One region of the Xanthobacter aminoxidans genome, then DNA from elsewhere that is predicted to be linked to it. Evidence: riboswitches for the same ligand, from Rfam matches in the RefSeq annotation. Region 1 holds a riboswitch; each other region holds the start of a gene.
What was found. Region 1 has a riboswitch for cobalamin ahead of V5F74_RS11440 (TonB-dependent receptor plug domain-containing protein). Riboswitches for the same ligand answer to the same signal wherever they lie in the genome.
Positions count from the first base shown of each region.

Region 2: it holds a riboswitch for cobalamin, as region 1 does, so the genes downstream of both, V5F74_RS04840 (DUF1636 family protein) here and V5F74_RS11440 (TonB-dependent receptor plug domain-containing protein) in region 1, are expected to answer to the same signal.
Region 3: it holds a riboswitch for cobalamin, as region 1 does, so the genes downstream of both, V5F74_RS14995 (energy-coupling factor ABC transporter permease) here and V5F74_RS11440 (TonB-dependent receptor plug domain-containing protein) in region 1, are expected to answer to the same signal.
Region 4: it holds a riboswitch for cobalamin, as region 1 does, so the genes downstream of both, V5F74_RS09000 (ribonucleoside-diphosphate reductase subunit alpha) here and V5F74_RS11440 (TonB-dependent receptor plug domain-containing protein) in region 1, are expected to answer to the same signal.

Region 1 covers NZ_JBAFUS010000002.1:523,945-529,101, forward strand. The annotation lists gene V5F74_RS11435 (ABC transporter substrate-binding protein) at 226-1,446, opposite strand; cobalamin riboswitch at 1,775-1,973, shown strand; gene V5F74_RS11440 (TonB-dependent receptor plug domain-containing protein) at 2,080-4,068, shown strand; gene V5F74_RS11445 (ABC transporter substrate-binding protein) at 4,132-5,019, shown strand; gene V5F74_RS11450 (FecCD family ABC transporter permease) at 5,019-5,157, shown strand, end outside.
Region 2 covers NZ_JBAFUS010000001.1:1,060,395-1,065,551, reverse strand. The annotation lists gene glyS (glycine--tRNA ligase subunit beta) at 1-1,867, shown strand, start outside; cobalamin riboswitch at 2,082-2,278, shown strand; gene V5F74_RS04840 (DUF1636 family protein) at 2,476-2,844, shown strand; gene cobW (cobalamin biosynthesis protein CobW) at 2,841-3,875, shown strand; gene cobN (cobaltochelatase subunit CobN) at 3,879-5,157, shown strand, end outside.
Region 3 covers NZ_JBAFUS010000002.1:1,265,462-1,270,618, forward strand. The annotation lists gene V5F74_RS14970 (retropepsin-like aspartic protease family protein) at 1-173, shown strand, start outside; gene V5F74_RS14975 (cation transporter) at 242-1,153, shown strand; gene V5F74_RS14980 (aldo/keto reductase) at 1,203-2,039, opposite strand; gene V5F74_RS14985 (hypothetical protein) at 2,187-2,564, shown strand; gene V5F74_RS14990 (DUF983 domain-containing protein) at 2,642-3,211, shown strand; gene V5F74_RS14995 (energy-coupling factor ABC transporter permease) at 3,272-3,955, opposite strand; cobalamin riboswitch at 3,993-4,234, opposite strand; gene V5F74_RS15000 (copper chaperone PCu(A)C) at 4,326-4,817, opposite strand; gene V5F74_RS15005 (hypothetical protein) at 4,968-5,157, opposite strand, start outside.
Region 4 covers NZ_JBAFUS010000002.1:3,947-9,103, forward strand. The annotation lists gene V5F74_RS08990 (isocitrate lyase) at 1-504, opposite strand, end outside; gene V5F74_RS08995 (short-chain fatty acyl-CoA regulator family protein) at 677-2,089, shown strand; cobalamin riboswitch at 2,647-2,844, shown strand; gene V5F74_RS09000 (ribonucleoside-diphosphate reductase subunit alpha) at 2,999-5,157, shown strand, end outside.

The DNA of each region.
Region 1 (5,157 bases):
TGTGGGCGAAGGGGCGGGTCGTTGGGGAAGGCGGCTGACATTGCTCACCGCTGCCGGCCCCATCACCGCCGTCATGCCCCGGCTTGTCCGGGGCATCCACTTCGCAGCTGGGCCGGCATTAACGGCTCAGGCGCTACTCCCGGTCGCCCCGTGGATCCCCCGGACAAGCCGGGGGATGACGGTGATCGAGTGTCGGGTCGCGCGCTCGAACGCCAGCCCTCAGCCTCAGTTCTTGGGCTTCACACGCACCGCCTTGTCGCCGGCGATGTCTTCGGGATGGGCGGCGACGACGCGGCCGTCCTTGACGAGGCCGAACACCGGGATGTTGGCGGTGATGGCTTCGTGGTCGGTGGCGGAGAAGGGCTTGTCGTAGACGGTGACGACGCCCTCGACCTTGGTGTTGAGGTTTTCCAGCGCGTCGCGGACCTTGCGGCCGTCGGTGGAGCCGGCCTGCTTGATGGCGGCGGCGAGCAGCAGCACCGAATCATAGCCCTGCGCGGCCGAGACCGGCGAAGGCATGCGGTCGATCTTGTAGGCCGCCTGATAGGCCTCGATGAACGCCTTGCGCTTGGGGGTGTCGGGCAGCTGGATGAAGGTCTGCGGCATCATCGCGCCGTTGCCGTTGGCACCGGCGGTGTCGATGAAGTTGGCCATGGAGAGCGTCCACGAGCCGATCATCGGCACCTTCCAGCCGAGCTTGGCCATGCCGTTGGCGATCTGCGCCAGCTCGGGGCCGATGGCGTAGGTCAGCACCACGTCGGCGCCGGCTTCCTTGGCGCGCAGCAGCTGCGCGGTCATGTCGGTGTCGCCGATGTTGAACTTCTCTTCGGCAACCGGCTTCACGCCCATGGTGGCGAGGGCCTTCACCAGATCGGCGCGGCCGAGCTGGCCGTAATTGGTCGAGTCGGCGAGGATGGCCGGCTTCTTGAAGCCCTGCCGCTTCACCGCTTCCTCGGCGATCATGGCGCTCTGGATGGCGTCGTTGGCGGAGGTGCGGAAGATGTAGTTGTTCTTGTTGTCCGGCGGCACGAACTGCTTGGAGATCAGGGTGCCGGTGGCCACGTTGTTGATCACCGGGATCTCGGCTTCCTGATAGAAGCGCTGGGAGGCGAGGGCGACGCCGGTGTTGATGTAGCCGAGGGTGGCGACGACGCCTTCCTTGTTGATCAGCTCCTGGGCGATCTGCACGCCCACCTCGTTCTTGGCCTCGTCATCGCGTTCGATGAGCTGCAGCGGACGGCCGAGCACGCCGCCGGCCTTGTTCACCTCTTCCACGGCGAGCTTCACGCCGTCGCGCATGCTGACGCCCATGGAGGACGAGCCGCCGGTGAAGGGGCCGGTCAGGCCGATTTTGATGGGGTCGGCGGCGTAAGCTGCACCGGAAAAGGCAAGCCCGAAAACGGCAACGCCTGCGGCCAAAGCCGCGACCATGCTCCTCAGTCGCATCTTCTACTCCCTGTGTTCCCGATTATTCGGTTATTATACTTTTGTAGTACCCGCCCGCTCGGTGGCGGGGCGGCTCTCAATCGTTTAAGCGAATTGCGCGGGGCGCGCCACCATAACCTAGCGGAATGTCGGGTGCGGCCTTTGCTGCTGCCGTTTTTGCAGGCAGCCGCACGCTCGCGATACGGGTCGCCGGTGATTTCGGACCACGCATTCTTGAAGCAATGAGCAAGATGTGATCGGGCGATACGCCTCCCGGCGCGGTCTTTCCGCAGTTGCGTTCAGGTTTTTGCATCTGCGAAGGTGCCGTTGACGCAGGGGGCGACCGCCGCCTATGGTCGCGGTGACGGTTCCCGCAAGGGATCAAAAGGGAACGCGGTGCTCCGGCCTTGCCGGAAATGCCGTGGCTGCCCCCGCAACTGTAAGCGGCGAGTCCTCTGCCATCAGCCACTGGGTCGCGAGACCTGGGAAGGCGGCAGTCTGGGCGATGACCCGCGAGCCAGGAGACCTGCCGTCAGCCGTGGTCACGCGCGAGCACGTCGGGCGGGGTTCTCCTGATGGCGGTTTTTCCGGGCCCGATATGGCCGGGGATGCCTCGTTCGCGGTGACGGACCACCCGTGCCGTCGAGTGCCTTCATGTCTTCCGCCGTCCCGTCCCGATCCCGCCGCGCACTGCCGGCCGCGGCCCTGCTCACGCTCGCCTGTGTTCCGCTTGCCTGTGTTTCGCCCGCGCTCGCCCAGACGGCGGACGACCAGAATGCCGGCGATCTGCCCGAACTGGTGGTGAGCGCCACCGGCATTCCCACGCCCGAGACCGAGGTGGCGAGTTCCGTCAGCATCGTCACCGAGCAGGACATCGCCCGCAACCAGCAGCGTACCCTGCCGGACGTGCTGCAATCGCTGCCCGGCCTCAACGTGGTGCAGACGGGCGGGCCGGGCGGCACAACCTCGGTGTTCATCCGCGGCACCAATTCCAACCATGTGAAGGTGCTGATCGACGGCATCGACGCCGGAAATCCCGCCGCCACCAACGGCGCGTTCGATTTCGGCAAGTTGCTCGCCTCCGATCTCGAACGGGTGGAGGTGCTGCGCGGCCCGCAGTCCGGCCTCTACGGCTCGGATGCTATCGGCGGCGTCATCTCCATCACCACCAAGAAGGGGGAGGGGCCGCCCAAGGTGTCCGCCTATGCGGAGGGCGGCGCGCTCGGCACCTTCAACCAGTATGCGAGCCTCACCGGCGCCACCGAGAAGCTGGCCTATTCGTTCAACGTCACCCACTTCTCGTCCACCGAGATCCCGGTGACGCCGCAGAACATCGTGCCCCCCTTCTGGCCGCGCAATCCCAACGCCTATGACAACTGGACCTATTCCACCCGGCTCGACTGGCAGGCCACCGAAACCTTCGCGGTGAATTTCGTCGCCCGCTACATCGACACCAGCCTCGCCTTCACGCCGGACGTCTTCCCCCCGCCCACCTATGCCGGCATCCCGGCGGCGCTGCGCTCCACCGCCTATACGGGGATGTTCTTCACCAAGGGGGAGGGCGTGTGGACCGCGCTGGACGGCGCTCTCGTCACCTCCTTCGGCGCGAGCGAGCTGACCACGTCGAACCCCACCGTGGGGCCGAACCCGAGCGTGAACGGCACCTATGACGGCGACCGGCAGGTCTATTACGTGCGCTCCAACTATCTGATGGCGCCGGGCCAGAACCTGCTGGTGGGCGCCGAGCGGCGGAACGAGTCCATCACCTCCTCCACCGCCTACACCAATGTGGACGCCGCCACCGGCGACACGGGCGTCTATGCCGAGTACCAGGGCAACGTCTGGAACCGGCTCTTCTTCGCCGCCAACGTGCGCTACGACGCCGACGACAGTTTCGGCGACCACACCACCTTCCGCCTCGCCCCGGCGCTGCTGTTCGACGAGACGGGCACCAAGCTGAAGGCGAGCTACGGCACCGGCTTCAAGGCGCCCACCCTCTACCAGCTCTACGCGCCCTACTATGGCAATGTGAACCTCCAGCCGGAGGAGAGCGAAGGCTGGGATGCGGGCTTCGAGCAGAAGGCGTTCGGCGAGCGCGTGCTGTTCGGGGTCACGTACTTCCACAACAACATCACCAATCTCATCAGCTACGATCCGGTGACGTTCCAGAACGTCAACATCTCCAGCGCCGTGACCCAGGGCGTGGAGGCGTTCGTGGCGGTGAAGGTGACGGACCGCATCGATGCGCGGGTGGACTACACCTACACCGACGTGGTGGGCTATGTGCCGCCGGGCCAGCCCTTCGGCGCCGCCTGCGCGCCCATCAACGCCACCTCCTGCTATCCCCTGCGCCGGCCCAACAACAAGGTGAGCCTGACGCTGGGCTGGCGGCCGACCGACGAACTCGATCTGGCGGCGAGCCTCGTCTATGCCTCCTCCTGGTGGGACATCGTGCGCCTCACGTCGAACTACATCGACCAGCCCGGCTATACCGTGGTGAATCTGGCGGCCAACTACCGGCTGAATACCGTCACCACCGTGTTCGGGCGCATCGACAATCTGTTCAACCAGACCTACGAGAACCCCAACGGCTTCCTCGCCCCCGGCTTCGGTGCCTATGGCGGAGTGAAGCTCACCTGGTGAGGTTTGGTTGGTGAGGTTTGATTGGTGAGGAATGATCGGTGAGGTTTGATCGGTGAGGTTTTGGTGAAAGGCGCGGCGGCCGGGCTGATGCTCGCGGCCCTTCTGGCCTGCGCTCCGGCGCGGGCGGAGGAGGCGCTCGCCCGGCCCCGCGTCGTCTCCCTCAATTTGTGCACGGACGAGCTGGCCCTGCGCCTCGCTGATCCCGGACAGGTGCTCTCCGTCACCCATCTCGCGCGCGACCCGCTCGCCTCCAACGTGGCGGACATCGCGCGCGACGTGCCGGTCAATCGCGGGCTGGCGGAAGAGGTGGTGCCGCTGAAGCCGGACCTCGTGCTTGCCGGCGCCTACACCACCCGCACCGCCACCGCCGTGCTGCGCCGCCTCGGCTTCGAGGTGCTGGAGCTGACGGAACCGCAGACCCTCGACGAGGCCTACACCCAGATCCGCATGGTGGCGGCGCGGCTCGGCGTGCCGGAGCGGGGCGTGGCCATGGTGCGGGAGATGCAGCAGGCCTTCGCCCGCCTGCCGCCGGTGGCGGGGCCGCGCCCCACCGCCGTGGTGCTGCGGCCCAACGGCTTCACCACCGGCCGCGGCTCGCTGGCGGACGAACTGATGGAGAAGGCCGGCCTCACCAACCTCGCCGCCCAGCTCCCCACCGACAAGATGGACCAGCTGGCGCTGGAGGAGATCGTGCGCGCCGCGCCCGATCTCGTGGTGGTGAATGCCGATGAGGCGGCGCCGCCCTCGCTCGCCGACGCCCTGCTGCACCACCCCGCGCTCGCCCCCTTCAAGGACCGCACGCTGGCGCTGCCGCTCAAGCTGTGGACCTGCGCCGGGCCGGACCTCGCTGAGGCGGCGGCGCAGCTCGCGGCGGCGCGGGCGCGGCTCGCCGGTCCGGAAGCGGCGCGACCGGCCCCCATCCACCACGCGTCCGCCGAGGGTGTGCGCTGATGCCATCGCGCCTCGTCCTAGCCCTTGGCCTTCTGGTGCTGGTGCTGTTCTGCGCCTCGGTGGCGGTGGGCTATGCGCCGCTCGATCTTAGCGCCGCCTTCGGCGATCTTCTCGCCGGCCGGCAGAGCCTTGCGGCGC
Region 2 (5,157 bases), on a different contig from region 1:
CGCCACCTTCGGCGCCGAGGGGGATGAGCCGGAGGTGGTGCATTTCTCGGTGGACGGCATCGAGGCCTCCAACGTCACCCGCGGCCACCGCTTCATGGCGCCCGAGCCTTTCACCGTGAAGCGGCTGGACGACTGGATGGCGAAGCTGGAGGCCGCCAGGGTGGTGGCCGACCGCGACCGCCGCAAGGAAATCATCCTCAACGACGCCAAGGACCTCGCGCTCGCCGCCGGCCTTGAGCTGGTGGAGGACGAGGGCCTGCTGGACGAGGTGTGCGGGCTGGTGGAATGGCCCGTGGTGCTCATGGGATCGTTCGAGGAACGCTTCCTCGACATTCCGGACGAGGTGATCCGCGCCACCATCCGCGCCAACCAGAAGTGCTTCGTGCTGAAGGACCCCAAGACCGGGCGCCTCGCCAACCGCTTCATCCTCATCTCCAACCTCGTCGCCTCGGACGGCGGCGCGGCCATCGTCGCCGGCAACGAGCGGGTCATCCGCGCCCGGCTGTCGGACGCGAAATTCTTCTGGGACACGGACCGGCTGAACGGCCTCGCCAGCCGCATGCCCAAGTTCCAGTCCATCACCTTCCACGAGAAGCTGGGCTCCCAGGCCGAGCGCATTGAGCGCATCGTCCGCCTCGCCAAGGAGCTGGCCCCCAAGGTGGGTGCGCCGGTGGCGCTGGCCGAGGAGGCCGCGCTGGTGGCGAAGGCGGATTTGCTCACCGAGGTGGTGGGCGAATTCCCCGAGCTTCAGGGCCTCATGGGCCGCTATTACGCGCAGGGCGAGAACCTGCCGGCTGAGGTCGCCGCCGCCTGCGAGGAGCACTACAAGCCGCAGGGTCCGAACGACCGTGTGCCGACCGCGCCGGTCTCCGTGGCCGTGGCGCTGGCGGACAAGATCGACACGCTGGTGGGCTTCTGGGCGATCGATGAGAAGCCGACCGGGAGCAAGGACCCCTATGCGCTGCGGCGGGCGGCGCTGGGGGTGATTAGGATTGTGCTGGAGAATGGGATTCGGTTGAGGTTGGTTGATGCGGTTGAATTCCAGGCTCGAGCTTTTCGAACTCAAACCTACGTAAAACGAGCTGAGAACGCTGGGTACAAGGCGATTTTTTCAAGAGTCGGTTTGGGCGATGCGATGGAGATGATTTGGCCGGATGAAATTATGGGAGGGACATTGCCGCCTATGTCCGAGGCCATCTCTATCATCCGTTCCACTCCCTCAAACAAAGAGCTTTATCTAGGAATCGTTTCTGAGGGCGAAATAGACAACGAACGTCCGATCTATCAAGTGAGCGGTCCTTCAAATCCCCGAACGATTGCAGACCTCCTCTCATTTCAGAGCGCCGACCTCCTCGCCTTCTTCGCCGACCGCCTGAAAGTCTACCTCCGCGACCGCGGCGCCCGTCACGATCTCGTCGATGCCGTCTTCGCCCTCGAAGGGCAGGACGACCTCCTCCTCGTCGTCCGCCGCGTGGAGGCGCTGGCCGCCTTCCTCGCCACCGAGGATGGCAGGAACCTGCTCGCCGGCTATCGCCGCGCGGTGAACATCCTGCGCATCGAGGAGAAGAAGGACGGCCGCGCCTTCGCCGGCCCCACCTCCGCCGCGCTGCTCAAGGAGCCGGCCGAGGAGCACCTCGCCGCCGCCATCGAGGACGTGAAGGCCCGCGTCTCCAGGGCCGTCGCGGCCGAGGATTTCGAGGCCGCCATGACCGCGCTGTCGGACCTGCGCCAGCCGGTGGATGCCTTCTTCGACGCCGTGACGGTGAACGACGCCGATCCCGCGCTGCGCGAGAACCGCCTGAAGCTGCTCGACGAAATCCGCGCCGCCACCCGCGGCATCGCCGATTTCGACCGCATCGAGGGGTAGGGCGCCCCGGCCGACTGCAACGCAGCGCAGCGGAGTGGAAGGAGAGCCGGGGGCCAGCGCAAGGAGCCTCCGCGCAGCGGGCAAAGCCCGAGACCGCCGGATATTGAAGCGCCTGCGGCGGTGCCTTGCGCTGGGCCCCGGCTCGGCGCTCCGGCTTCGCCGTCGCTGGTCCGGGGTTCTACGCCCTCATTTGACAATCCCGCCCGCCACTGCCTTTAGTGGCGGCGTCGAAGGTCCCGTGGTCCCACACGGGCGTAAAAGGGAATGCGGTGCGGGGAGACCCCCCAATGCCGCGGCTGCCCCCGCAACTGTCGGCGGTGAGCCCCTGCCAGACGCCACTGGAGCAATCCGGGAAGGCGGCGGGGGCGGTGAACCGCGAGCCAGGAGACCTGCCTTCGACGAGGTCCGCGCCGGGCGGGGTGCTCCGGTATTGCGTCCCTTCGAGCCCGTGCGCGCGGGCGCTCGCACCCGTGGACGTTTCGGTGGAGCGCGGCGCGATTCCCGACAGCACAGCACCCGAGCCGGGCGGCGACAGCGCGGAAGCCGGCTGCGCGCCCCAAGCTGCGCCAGAAGCCGCGCGCGAAACCGCCCCCGCCGTCACCCTCCTCATCTGCACCACCTGCCGCGCCCCCGGCAATGACGCCCCACCCGACGCCCAGCGTGACGGCGCCCGCCTCCTCGCCTCCGCCTGCGCCGCATCCCTCCCCGAAGGCGTCGCGGTGGAAGGCGTCGCGGTCGAAGGCGTTTCCTGTCTCGCCAATTGCAAGCGCGCGCTCTCCGCCGCCATGGTTCGCCGCGATGGCTGGACCTATGTGTTCGGCGACCTCTCCCCCGACAGCGCCGCTGACCTTCTCACCGGCGCCGCGCTTCTCGCAGGCTCGCCAGACGGCCTGATGCCCTGGCGCGGCCGGCCGGATGCTCTCAAGCGCGGCATGGTCGCGCGCATTCCCCCGCTTTTCCCCAAGGAGACCCGATGACCTCCCTCGCCCGCGTGCCCTGCACCATCGTCACCGGCTTCCTCGGTGCCGGAAAGACGACGCTGATCCGCCATGTGCTGGAGAATGCCGGCGGCAAGCGCCTCGCGGTGATCGTCAACGAGTTTGGCGACGTGGGCATCGACGGCGAGATCCTGAAGGGCTGCGGCATCGAGAGCTGCGACGAGGGCTCCATCGTGGAACTGGCCAACGGCTGCCTGTGCTGCACCGTGGCGGATGATTTCGTGCCGGCGCTGGACCAGATCCTCGCCCGCGCGCCGAAGGTGGATCATATCCTCATCGAGACCTCCGGCCTCGCGCTGCCGAAGCCGCTGGTGCAGGCCTTCCAGTGGCCGGCCATCAAGGGCCGGGTGACGGTGGACGGCGTGATCGCGGTGGTGGACGGCCCGGCGCTGGCGGAAGGCCGCGTCGCCCCTGATCTCGCCGCGCTGGACGCGCAGCGGGCCGGGGACGAAAGCCTCGACCATGACGATCCCGTGGAAGAAGTGTTCGAGGACCAGATCGCCTGTGCCGATCTCGTCATCCTCTCCAAGTCCGATCTGCTCGATGCGGCCGGATTCATCGCCGCCGAGAAGGCGGTGGCCGGCGCCCTGCCGCGCGCGGTGAAGCTGGTGCGATCCTCCGGCGGCAAGGTGGATCTGGCCGTGCTGCTCGGCCTCGGCGTCGGCGCGGAAGACCTGATCGACACCCGCCGCACCCATCACGACGACGAGGAAGACCACGACCACGACGAGTTCGAGAGCATCGTCCTCGCCTTGCCCGAGATCGCCGATCCCGCCGCGCTGGCCGCCCGCGTGGTGAAGGCGGCGGAGACGCCGGACGTGCTGCGCGTGAAGGGCTTCGCCGCTGTGGAAGGCAAGCCGCTGCGCCTGCTGGTGCAGGGCGTCGGCCCGCGCGTGTCGCACCATTTCGATCGCGCGTGGGGCGCGGGCGAGGCGCGGCGCGGGGCGCTGGTGGTCATCGGCCTCAAGGGCTTCGACCGCGCGGCGGTGGAACAGGCCATCCTCGGCTAGCCCATGCACATCCTCGCCACCACATCGACGAGCATGGAGGAGTTGGCCGAGCCGGTCGACCTCGCCCAGCCGCCCGGCGACATGGTGGCCCTCTCCTTCACCGACAGCGATCTCATCGCCCTCGCCGCCGCCTGGCGGGCGCGCGGCGGTGCGGTGCCTAGCCTGCGCCTCGCGCGGCTGAAGGATCTGCGCCACCCCATGTCCGTGGACCTGTGGGTGGAGAAGATCGCGGCCAAGGCGAAGGTGGTGCTGGTGCGCCAGCTCGGCGGGCTGGATTGGTGGCGTTACGGCGCCGAGCAATTGGCCGCCACGGCCCGCGCCCGTGGCATCGCCCTTGCGCTGCTGCCCGGCGAGGACCAGGACGACCCGCGCCTCGCCGCCCTCTCCACGCTGCCGCAGGATACGCTCGCCCGCTGGCTCGGCTATTTCCGTGCGGGTGGGCCGGCGAACATGGCGGCCCTGCTCGCCGCCATGGGCGAGGCGGCGGGCTTTCCCGCGCCCCATGCCATCCCCGTGCCGCACCCCGTGCCGGCCACCGCCTTCCACCGCCCCGGCGCCGGCCTCGCGACGCTGGAGGAGGTGCGTGGGCGGGACAAGGGCAGGGAAGGGGAGGGGCGGCCGAACGCGCTCATCCTCTTCTACCGCTCCCAATGGCTCGCCGCCGACACCGCCGCCGTGGATGCGCTGGCTGTAGCGCTGGAAGCGCGGGGCATCGCCGCCCATTGCCTGTTCGTCCCCAGCCTCAAGGCGCCGGAGGCCCGCGCGGCCGTGCGGGCGGCGACGGCGGCGCTGGACCCCGCCATCCTCCTCACCACCACCGCCTTCGCGGCCGGCGATGCGGCCGAGCTGTTCCCGGAAGGCGGCCCGCCGGTGCTACAGGCGGCGCCCGCCACCACGGCGCGGGAGGCGTGGGCGGGGAGCCCACGCGGCTTCTCGGCGGCGGACCTCGCCATGCACGTGGTGCTGCCGGAGTTGGACGGGCGCGTGCTGGCCGGCGCCCTCTCCTTCAAGGATTTCGCCCCGCCCGACGCCGACCTCGCCTTCACCGCCGCCATCAACCGGCCCGAGCCGGAGGCGGTGGCCCATGTGGCCGATCGCGCGGCGGCGCTGGTGCGCCTCGCCGCCACGCCCCGCGCGGAGCGGAGGCTGGCGCTGATCCTGCCGGACTATCCCGGCGCGGAAGGCCGCGCCGGCTATGCGGTGGGCCTCGACGTGCCCGAGAGCGCGCGGCGGATGCTTGGGACGCTCGCGGCGGCCGGCTACGGCGCCGGCCCCGTGCCCG
Region 3 (5,157 bases), 740 kb from region 1:
CCGCCGTGGTGCTGGACACCATGACCGTCGGCAGCATCGTCGAACGGCACGTGCCCGCCCTCGTCTCTCCCGCCGGCGCATTGCGCACCAGCCTCCTCGGCATGAGCTTCCTGTCGCGGCTGGACGCCTTCGAGTTCCGCGGCGACAAGCTCGTCATGCGTGGCGGAAAATGATTGTATTTCCGCCTCCTGCTCGTCTCGGTTAGGGTCGCGCGTTCCTCATGCCTGAACGGCGAAGCTTGATGCGCGTGCCCACAGCGACCGATCTCCAGAAGGAACGGGCGATCCTGTTCGCCATCCTTCTCGATTTCAGCGTTTTCGTGCCCTACCTCATCACCGTGTCGCGGATCGGTTCGCTGGCCATGCTGGCGGAACTCCTGCGCGGCGGCCTGCTGCTTCTGGTGGAAGGCCTCGCGCTGGTGACGCTGCGCGCCGCCCATCGCGGCCGCATGTATTTCTACGATTTCGGCATCGGCAAGCTCGAGCGCATGTTCGCGGCCGCCATCGGCGTGCTGCTGCTGCTCGCGGCGGTGTTCATCCTCATCAAGGTGATGGACTCGACCGAATCCGAGCCGCTGCCGCCATTCTGGGTGGCCGCCGCCCTGGGGCTTGTCGTCTACAACCTGTTCACGAATCTGGCGCCGCTGGTTCCGCTGTGGCGGGCGACGCGCGCGGGCACCTCTATCATCGTGCTCAGCCAGTTCCGCGCCCGCATCGCCAAGGCAGTCGCCTCGGTGACGGTCGTGGTGTGCGTCGCCCTCGACGTGCTGCTGCCGCATACCGAGGTGGGGCTGGCCGCCGACGATATCGGCGGGCTTATCGGCGCCGCCTTCATGCTGGCCATCGGCGGCGCCATGATCTCGGAAGCCCTGCCGGACCTTCTCGACCGGGCGCTGGCCGAGCCGCTCCAGATGAAGGTCAACGCCGCACTCGCCGCCTACTTCGATCGCTACGAGCAGCTCATCGGCGTTCGGACCCGCAAGTCCGGCAATGTCGCCCATGTGGAGATCACGGTGGGCTTTGCGCCCGGGCGCACCATCGCCGACGTCAGCTCGGTGACGCAGGGCCTGCGCCAGACACTGACCGCCGCCATACCCGACGCCGACGTGGTGGTCATCGCCGCGCCCTACGATCCGGACGCGCGAACGGCCTAGAGCATCTGCATTTTCACGCGAACCGGCATCCACTTCGCTTGAAAGTGCTTCAGAGCATCTCCAGCCCCACCTTGCGGCGCGGCGGGGGAAAGGCCTTGTCGATGGCGGCGAGGTCTTCGGCGTCCAGCACCAGATCGCGCGCGGCGGCATTCATCTCCACATGCTCGACGCGGCTCGCCTTGGGGATGGCGATGACGTCCCCGCTGCGCATCACCCAGGCGAGCGCCACCTGGAACGGGTCCACGCCGTGCTTCTTCGCCACGGCGCCCAGCGCCCCGCCACGCGGCAGGCGGGCCTGCTCGATGGGGCTGTAGGCCATGACCGGGATGCGCGCGGCCCGCATTTCCGGGAACAGGTCGAATTCCGGCCCGCGGCGGCCCGGGTTGTAGAGCACCTGGTTGGCAGCGCAGGCAGTGCCACCCTTGGTCGCGAGCAGTTCCTCCATGTCGTCCGTGTCGAGGTTGCTCACGCCCCAGAGGCGGATCTTGCCGGCTTTCTGGAGCGCCTCGAAGCCGGCGATGGTCTCGGACAGGGGATGGTTGCCGCGCCAGTGGAGGAGATAAAGGTCGATCACGTCGGTCTTCATCCGCTTCAGGCTGCGCTCGCAGGCGGCGGCGACGCCGGTCCGGCTGGCGTTGTGGGGATAGACCTTGCTGACGAGGAACACCTCGTCCCGACGCCCGGCAATGGCCTCCCCCACCACCTCCTCGGCACCGCCGTCGGCATACATCTCCGCCGTATCGATCAGGGTGAGGCCGAGGTCGATGCCGCGCTGCAAGGCCTTCGCCTCGGCGGAGCGGGCGGTGGAACGCTCGCCCATGTACCAGGTGCCCTGGCCGAGGGCGGGCACGGTCTCGCCATTGGGAAGGGTCACGGTCTTGGTCATGGGCGGTTCCTCGGGCTTCGTTCCGCTGGCTGGTCGCGGGCGACCATAACGGCTGCTTCAGGCAGGTCCAGAGCCGGCCTGCGGCAGGGAGACGCTGCGTAGATTCACGCGCTTGACCCCTTCTGCCGCGTTGCACACAAGCGGAGCATGGGCATCGGTTTGGGATTCAAGGGCTTGCGGGTGGCGGCTGCAGCACTTTTCGTGCTGGCGCAGCTGACGCTCGGGTTTGCCCATCAGCCTGTCGCCCTGCCCTCCTCCGAAGCACCGGTCGATCTTGCGGCCTATGCGCTGCCGGACGGCACGCTGCCGGACCTCTGCCTCAATGGCGCAGACACCGGAACGGTTCTCAAGGCCCATCCCTGCGACGCCTGTGTTCTGACCTCGGCGCCCGGCCTTGCCGTGGAGCCGCAACCCGCGCTCGCGGCGCCCGATGGCCGGCGCATCGCGCACCTCCCCGCGCGCTGCGAACGCCGGCCGGCCGAGCAAGCCCGCGGCGCCCAGGCGCGTGGCCCTCCCGTGACGTGACCCAAAGCTGAACCGGCGCGGGAGCCTCCCGACGCCTCCGGTCCCTGCCGCCCATGCGGCCCTTCGGGTTTTCGTTCATGTCAGACACGCAATCTCACGCGTCTTCGGAGGCGCTCGCGCGCGCCCGCGCCGCCATGTCGGCGGAATTCGGCACCGTCACCCGCACCGCGTTCGATCCGGCGCGCGGCGCGCCGCGGCGGCTCTATCACACCAACGGCTTCAACCCACCCCGCCCCATCGAGGCGGCGGCGCGGCGTGGCTGGTCCGGGCGTTGCCCGGCCTGCGGCGAAGGTGCCCTGTTCGGGCGCTGGATGCAGGTTTCGGACTCCTGCGCGCACTGCGGCGAGGCGCTGGGCCATGCCCGCGTGACCAATGCCGTGCCGGTCCTGGCAATCCCGCTGGCACTGCTGGCCGGATCACTGGTGGGCGGCATTCTGGAGCTTATCAGCGAGCTCCCGCTGGCGCTCGAGCTTGCGGCCAGCGAACTGGTGGCGGTGGCGGCCGCCTTCCATGTGCTGCCCCACGCCAAGGGCCTCGCCGTTGGCCTTGCCTGGGCGAACCATGTGGGCGGCTTCGATCCGCTCCGCCATCTGGTGCCGGACCCGGAAGCCCCAGCCGCCCTGCCCCCACAGGTCGAAGCCCCCTGAAACGCAGAACGCCGGCGGGAGCACCGCCGGCGTTCTGTTATCCGAGGGTTGCGGGCGCGATCAGGCCGCGTCGTAGAGCCGGCGCTCCAGCAGCGGGTTGCCGCCCTTGAAGGCGCCATGCAGCGCCTTCGCGGCCGCAAGCACCGCAAGGTCCACCAGCGGCTCGACGATGATGACGAGCATGTAGGCGCCACCAAAGGTCGCCACCGAGGCGATGTTCTCGGATGCGAAGCCCTGGCCATAGACGGCCCAGAACGCCACCCAGCCGACGATGCCGGCCTGATAGGTGGTGGAGAGCGCGAGCGCCTGCCCGTACTTCAGTTCCACATAGGGCGTGCCCGGCGCCACGATGCGGCGCGCGACGGCGGCGACGCCGAACAGCGGCACCAGCAGGGTCGTCACGTTCATCCCGTACTGGGGCAGGTCGAACGGCGCGAAGAACAGGCCCTGGACGAGCAGGCCGAAGGCGAGGCCAAGCGCCGCCGGAGCCGCGCCGAACATCAGGAACAGGGTCGAGCCGAGAATGAGGTGCACTTCCGAGACGCCCACCGGATAGTGCGGCAGCACCTCGAAGAAGCTGAACACCAGCGCGGTGGTGGCGAGGGTGCGGCCGGCCAGCGAGAGGACGCCGCGCTCGCGCGCCGCCTCATAGGCAAGCTTCAGGGCATAGCCGCCGGCGGCGGCCGCCGTGACATAGCTGAGGCCGATCTTGGCCCCGTCCACGAGTCCGGGTTCGATATGCATGCTGGTCTCCGTTGCCGTCTCACCCGACGGCCCGAGGGTTATCATCATGCGATCGGCCGGTCTCCTGACTCGCGGGTCTACGCTCACCCCCGCCTTCCCGGCCGGCCCTAGGGGCTGTGGCCAGTGGCATACTGGAAGATCGCTCGCCGCTCACAGTCGCGGGGGCGGTTGGGGCTTCGGGCCACCCCGGCGGATTTACGCGCAGGTTCAGGCCCTACCCCATTCCCGTTTCACTCCGGATGCCGTGGCAACCGGAGCACCGTTCGCACGTGCAGCAGGCACCGAACACCTCCGCGCTGTCAAGCGATCCCGGAGGCGAAACGCGCCGGTACCTTCCGGACCGGCGCATCGTGCGCGTGTGTTTCCCGCCTCAGTGGCCGGGATGGGCGCTGCCGGAGGCGCCGAGGCCCTCCACCGTGAACTTCACGGGCACGCTGCCGGCCTTCTCGAAGGTCAGCGTGCCGTCCACAGAGGTGCCCTCCTTGAGCGGGGACTTCAGGTCCATGAACATGATGTGGTAGCCGCCCGGCTTCAGCTCGACGCTGCCGCCGGCCGGGATGGTGAGACCGTCCGGGATGGGCCGCATCACCATGACGCCGTCCTTCATGGCCATCTCGTGGATCTCGACCCGGCCGGCGAACGGCACGGTGGCGGAGATGAGGCGGTCGGGCGCAGCGCCGGTGTTCTTCACCACCAGATAGCCGGCGGCGACGCTGGCGCCGCCCGGCGTCGCACGCGACCAGGGATGGTCGATCTGCAGCGAGCCGGCCTTGTAGTCGTGCGCCACGGCAGCGCCCGTCAGGGCGACGGTGGCGACGGCAGCGGCCATCACGGCACGGCGGGCGAGATGGAAAATGGACATGGGTGCTCCTTGGTTGCGCCAATGGGGCTTCTGCCCCATGGCGGGATGAACCTGCTGGTTGGACTTGATGAGCCGCCCGCCACCCGAGCCGGACACGCAATGGCGTGGCCGCGCAGGCGGGGCAGATTCGGCCTTCGAAGGCGTCAGGGGTCAGGCGCCGAGGGGAGGACCCTGCGAGGACCGCGGCTCGCGGCGGTCGCGACCACTTCCCTCTGCGACGGCAACGGCTGCCCGCTCGGAAATCGCGGGGGTCGCGACAGGACGTCCGGCGTCGGCGGCAACCGGGAGGATCGGCGCCAGAGAATGGAAGGCGCAGAGGGCGCAGCAGACGGAATGGTCT
Region 4 (5,157 bases), 520 kb from region 1:
CTCCCGTTCGGCAGCCCGATCGCCTTTCGCACGCGCGGCCTTCATCGCCTTGAACAGGTCGTTGATCGCCACCTCGTCGGCCTGGCGCAGGGAGACGTAGATCTCCTCGATCAGATCCGCCACGGCGGTCTTCTCGTGCATGGACTGGTCGGGCAGATGGCCGAAGCGGTTGCGCAGGCCCGCCACCATCCAGCCCGACAGGTAGACATAGGCGCCGCGCGCGGTGCCATTGAGCCGCTTGACCGACTTGACCATCTGCTGCGCATGGAAGCCCGACCAGCAGCCGAGCGACTGGGTGAAACGGGACGGATCGGCGTCGTAGGCCGCCATGTCCGCCCGCATCACCTTGGCCATGGCGCGGGCGATATCGAGATGAGTATCGAACGTATTCTGCAGGCGGAGCTGGATGATGTCATCGACGCTCACGCCGCCCGGTGCCGTTCCGTCGGGAAACCGTGCATTCAGCTCGGTGGCGAGTTCGGCATAGCTTCTCGACGTCCCCATGGGTGTCTCCCTCTTCGCGTTTCGGCATCCGTCTGTCGGTCGCGAATTTTCTTGCGACCGGATCGTTTCCTCACAATATTTGCCGCCAGATCAGTGCGGAATGACTGAAAATGCGTGGATTTGCGAGGCCTTACGGTCAGGTTTGCGAAGTTTGCGAATTGGGGTGGAGCTGATGAAGAAGACCTTTGTCGGCGTGCGGCTCAAGCGGCTGCGGGAAGAGCGGGGCCTGACCCAGCTGGCGCTCGCCCAGGCCCTCGGGCTCTCTGCGAGCTACCTCAACCAGCTGGAGAAGAACCAGCGTCCGCTCACGGTGCCGGTGCTGCTGAAGATCAACGAGATCTTCGGCGTGGACGTGCAGCTCTTCTCCGAGGGAGAGGAGGGGCGCCTCGTGGCAGACCTGCGCGAAGTCTTCACGGATCCGCTCACGAGCGAGCATGTGAGCCTTGCCGAACTGAAGGAAGTGGCCTCCGCCATGCCGGCTCTGGGCCGTGCGGTTGTCGCGCTCAATCGACGCCTGCGGCATGCGGTGGAGCGGGCGGATGCCATGGCGGGAGAACTCGGCCTCGGCTCTGGGGGCATGGCGATGCCGGCGGCTCTTATGCCTTATGAGCAGGTGCGTGATTTCTTCTACGCCCGTCACAATTATTTCGCCGAGCTGGACGACGCGGCCGAACGACTGGCGCAGGCGAGACAGCTCATCCCCGGCGACATGGCCGAGGGCCTCGCGCGGTATATGGACATGCGTCATGGCGTGCGGATCGAGCGCGCCGAAGACGAGGCGGCACAGCGCCGCTTTCTGCCCGGTGAACGGGTCCTGCGCCTATCCCGCCGGCTCGACGATGGTCAGCGGGCGTTCCAGATCGCCACCCAGCTTGCTTTCCTGGAGCAGGGCGCGCTGATTGAACGCCTTGCCGAAGAGGCATCGGCGGGCGTGAAGGAAACCCGAGCGCTCACACGGATCGGCCTTGCCAATTACTTCGCCGGCGCATTGCTGATGCCGTACCGCGTCTTCGTCGCCGCGGCGGAGCAGGAGCGTTATGACATCGAGCGTCTCGGCGCACGGTTCGGCGTCGGCTTCGAGACGATCTGCCATCGTCTTAGTTCGCTGCAGCGCCCGGGAGCGACGGGCGTGCCCTTCTTCTTCATTCGGGTGGATCGGGCGGGAAATATTTCGAAGCGGCAGTCGGCGACCGATTTCCATTTCTCCCGGGTGGGTGGCACCTGCCCGTTGTGGAACGTCTACGAGGCATTCGCCCAACCCGGAAGGATTCTCACCCAGGTGGCGCAGATGCCCGACGGACGCACCTATCTGTGGATCGCTCGTACGGTGCATCACTCCGCCGGCGGCTATGGTGATCCGGGGAAGACCTTCGCCATCGGCCTCGGATGCGACATCCGCCACGCCGGACGGCTGGTTTACTCCAAAGGCCTCGCTCTGGATGATCCCAGCGCGGCCATTCCCATCGGTGCAGGATGCAAGGTGTGCGAGCGGCCGTCATGCCCGCAGCGTGCCTTCCCGCTGATCGGCCGCCTTCTGACGGTGGATGAGAATAGGAGTGTCTTCACGCCCTACTCCGAGGGGTGACAGGGCGAGGGATATTCTGACCTCCAGCACCCGATCACACCGATGGTTGGGCCCTATCCGGTTGAAGAATCGGGTTCCTTGCGTGTGACCGCTCCTGTTCCCCATCGGTCATCGATGGAGCGCAAACATCGCAGGCTGACAGGGCCATCGGGTTCGGGCGCGCGGCGGCGGCGGTCTGCCGCGCGCCAATTTCTCCGGGGTCTGGTGGCCCGGTGACGTCTTTGTTCGCGGGACCAACCCGTGGACAAGGTCCGTTGAGGCGAGGCATCATGGATGCCGGTGACCTTGTATTTCATGAGCCGATCGGGCACCCGATGCGCGTCAGCCTGGAGCCCATGCGCGACATGATACGGCGCCCGGGAAATCTGCGGCCGCACGCGAGAGTAGATCGCGTGGGAGAGCGTGCCAATCTTCGGCACGACGGCCGCCGGTGGGCATTGCGAGGGGTCAAACAGGCTGCGGGAAAATCCCCGTAGGTCGCACCTCCGCCGTCAGGTCCGTCCGTGCGGGAGGGGACTCCGCAGGCGCAAAGTATTGACATTGCCGCCGCAATAGCCACTAAATCTGGTGGTCACGGTCTCTCGACTCGCAAGATCGAGAGCTAAGAGGGAAGCCGGTCCAAAGCCGGCGCTGCCCCCGCAACTGTAAGCGGCGAGTTCTTGTTCACCCATGTCACTGAGGCCCCATGGCCTTGGGAAGACGGACAAGAATGATGACCCGCGAGCCAGGAGACCTGCCGCGACACCAGTACGTCCACGGGCGGGGTGTCCCGGTGAGGCGCTTGCTGCGGGTGGCGTGCGCCTCCCCCTGTTTCGGCATGCGTCCGCCTGCTCTCCGTCCCCACATTCATCGGGGATGATGATGCCAGCGACCGCCGAACGCCATGCCAATGGCAGCTACAGATTTTCCATGCCGGCCCCTGATGTTGAAGCGGTCGCCAGCGCGCCCGGCTATCAGCTCATCCGCCGCAATGGGGCGGTCACGCCGTTCGATGCCGCCAAGATCGCGGTGGCCCTGACCAAGGCGTTCCTGGCCGTGGAGGGACAGTCGGCTGCCGCGTCCCGCCGCATCCACGACATTGTGGCGGGGCTGACCGACCAGATCGTGGCGAACCTCACCCGGCGTCCCGACGTCGGACGCACCTTCCATATCGAGGATGTGCAGGACCAGGTGGAACTGGCCCTCATGCGCGGAGAGCATCACAAGGTCGCCCGCGCCTATGTGCTCTATCGCGAGGCGCGGGCGCGGGAACGCGCGAAGGCCCTCGCCGTGGTGCATCCGGGCGGTGATGCCGCCGCCGTGCTGCATGTGAGAACCGCCGACGGCGCATTGGTGCCGCTGGATGCCGCCCGCCTTTCGACCGTCATCGGCGAGGCCTGCGCCGGGCTCGACGGCGTCTCGGCCGTGGCAGTGCTGAACGAGGCGCGACGCAACCTCTATGACGGCATCTCGCTGGATGAACTGGCGCAGGCGCCCATCCTGGCGGCGCGCACGCTGGTGGAGACCGAGCCGAACTATTCCAAGGTCAGCGCGCGCCTCCTGCTGGACAAGCTGCGCCGCGAGGCCCTGAGCTTCGTCGCCGGTCGGCCGGAACAGGCGACGCAGGCCGAGATGGCGGAGCGCTACGGCGATTATCTCGGCGCCTATGTGAGGACCGGCATCGCCAATGACCTGCTCGATCCCGAGCTCGGTCGCTTCAACCTTTCCCGGCTGGCTGCCGCCCTCAAGCCGGAGCGGGACCTCGCCTTCGACTATCTGGGCTTTCAGACGCTCTACGACCGCTATTTCCTGCATGTGCGCGGTACGCGCTTCGAGCTGCCGCAGGCCTTTTTCATGCGCGTCGCCATGGGCCTGGCCTTGCGCGAGATCGACCGGGAGGCGCGGGCGATCGAATTCTACGATCTCCTCTCCTCCTTCGACTTCATGGCCTCCACGCCGACTTTGTTCAATGCTGGGACGCTGCGCGCCCAGCTCTCCTCCTGCTTCCTCACCACGGTGGCGGATGACCTGGACGGCATCTTCAAGGCGGTGAAGGACAATGCGCTGCTCGCCAAATATTCCGGCGGCCTCGGCAATGACTGGACCCGGGTGCGCGGCCTCGGAGCCCACATCAAGGGTACCAATGGCGAGAGCCAGGGCGTGGTGCCTTTCCTGAAGGTGGCGAATGACACCGCCATCGCGGTGAATCAGGGCGGCAAGCGCAAGGGCGCGGTCTGCGCCTATCTGGAGACCTGGCATGTGGACATCGAGGACTTCCTCGATCTGCGCAAGAACACCGGCGACGAGCGCCGCCGCACCCATGACATGAACACCGCCAACTGGGTGCCGGACCTGTTCATGGAGCGGGTGGAAGAGGACGGCCCGTGGACCCTGTTCTCCCCCGATGAGGCGCCCGATCTCCACGACCTTTACGGCCCCGCATTCAAGGCCGCCTATCTCGCCTATGAAGCGCGGGCCGCGCGGGGGGAAATGAAGGTCTTCAAGCAGGTGCGGGCGCTCGATCTGTGGCGGCGCATGCTGACCATGCTGTTCGAGACCGGCCATCCCTGGATCACCTTCAAGGATCCGTGCAATATCCGCTCGCCCCAGCAGCACGTGGGCGTGGTGCATTCCTCCAATCTCTGCACGGAAATCACGCTGAACACCTCGGATGACGAGGTGGCGGTCTGCAACCTCGGCTCGGTCAACCTGTTCTCCCATATCGCCGATGGCCGCCTGGACATGGAGAAGCTGGCGCGCACGGTGCGCATCGCCATGCGGATGCTGGACAACGTCATCGACATCAATTTCTACACTATCCCCGAGGCGCGCCGATCCAACCTCCGGCATCGTCCCGTCGGCCTCGGCATCATGGGCTTCCAGGATGCGCTTCAGGCGCTTCGCCTTCCCTACGGCTCGGACGCGGCGGTGCGTTTCGCGGATGAGAGCATGGAGGCAATCTCCTTCCATGCCATCTCCGCCTCGGTGGATCTCGCTGCCGAGCGCGGGCGCTATCCGAGCTTTGCGGGCTCGCTCTGGTCGCAGGGCATCCTGCCCATTGACTCCCTCGAACGGCTCGCCGAGGCGCG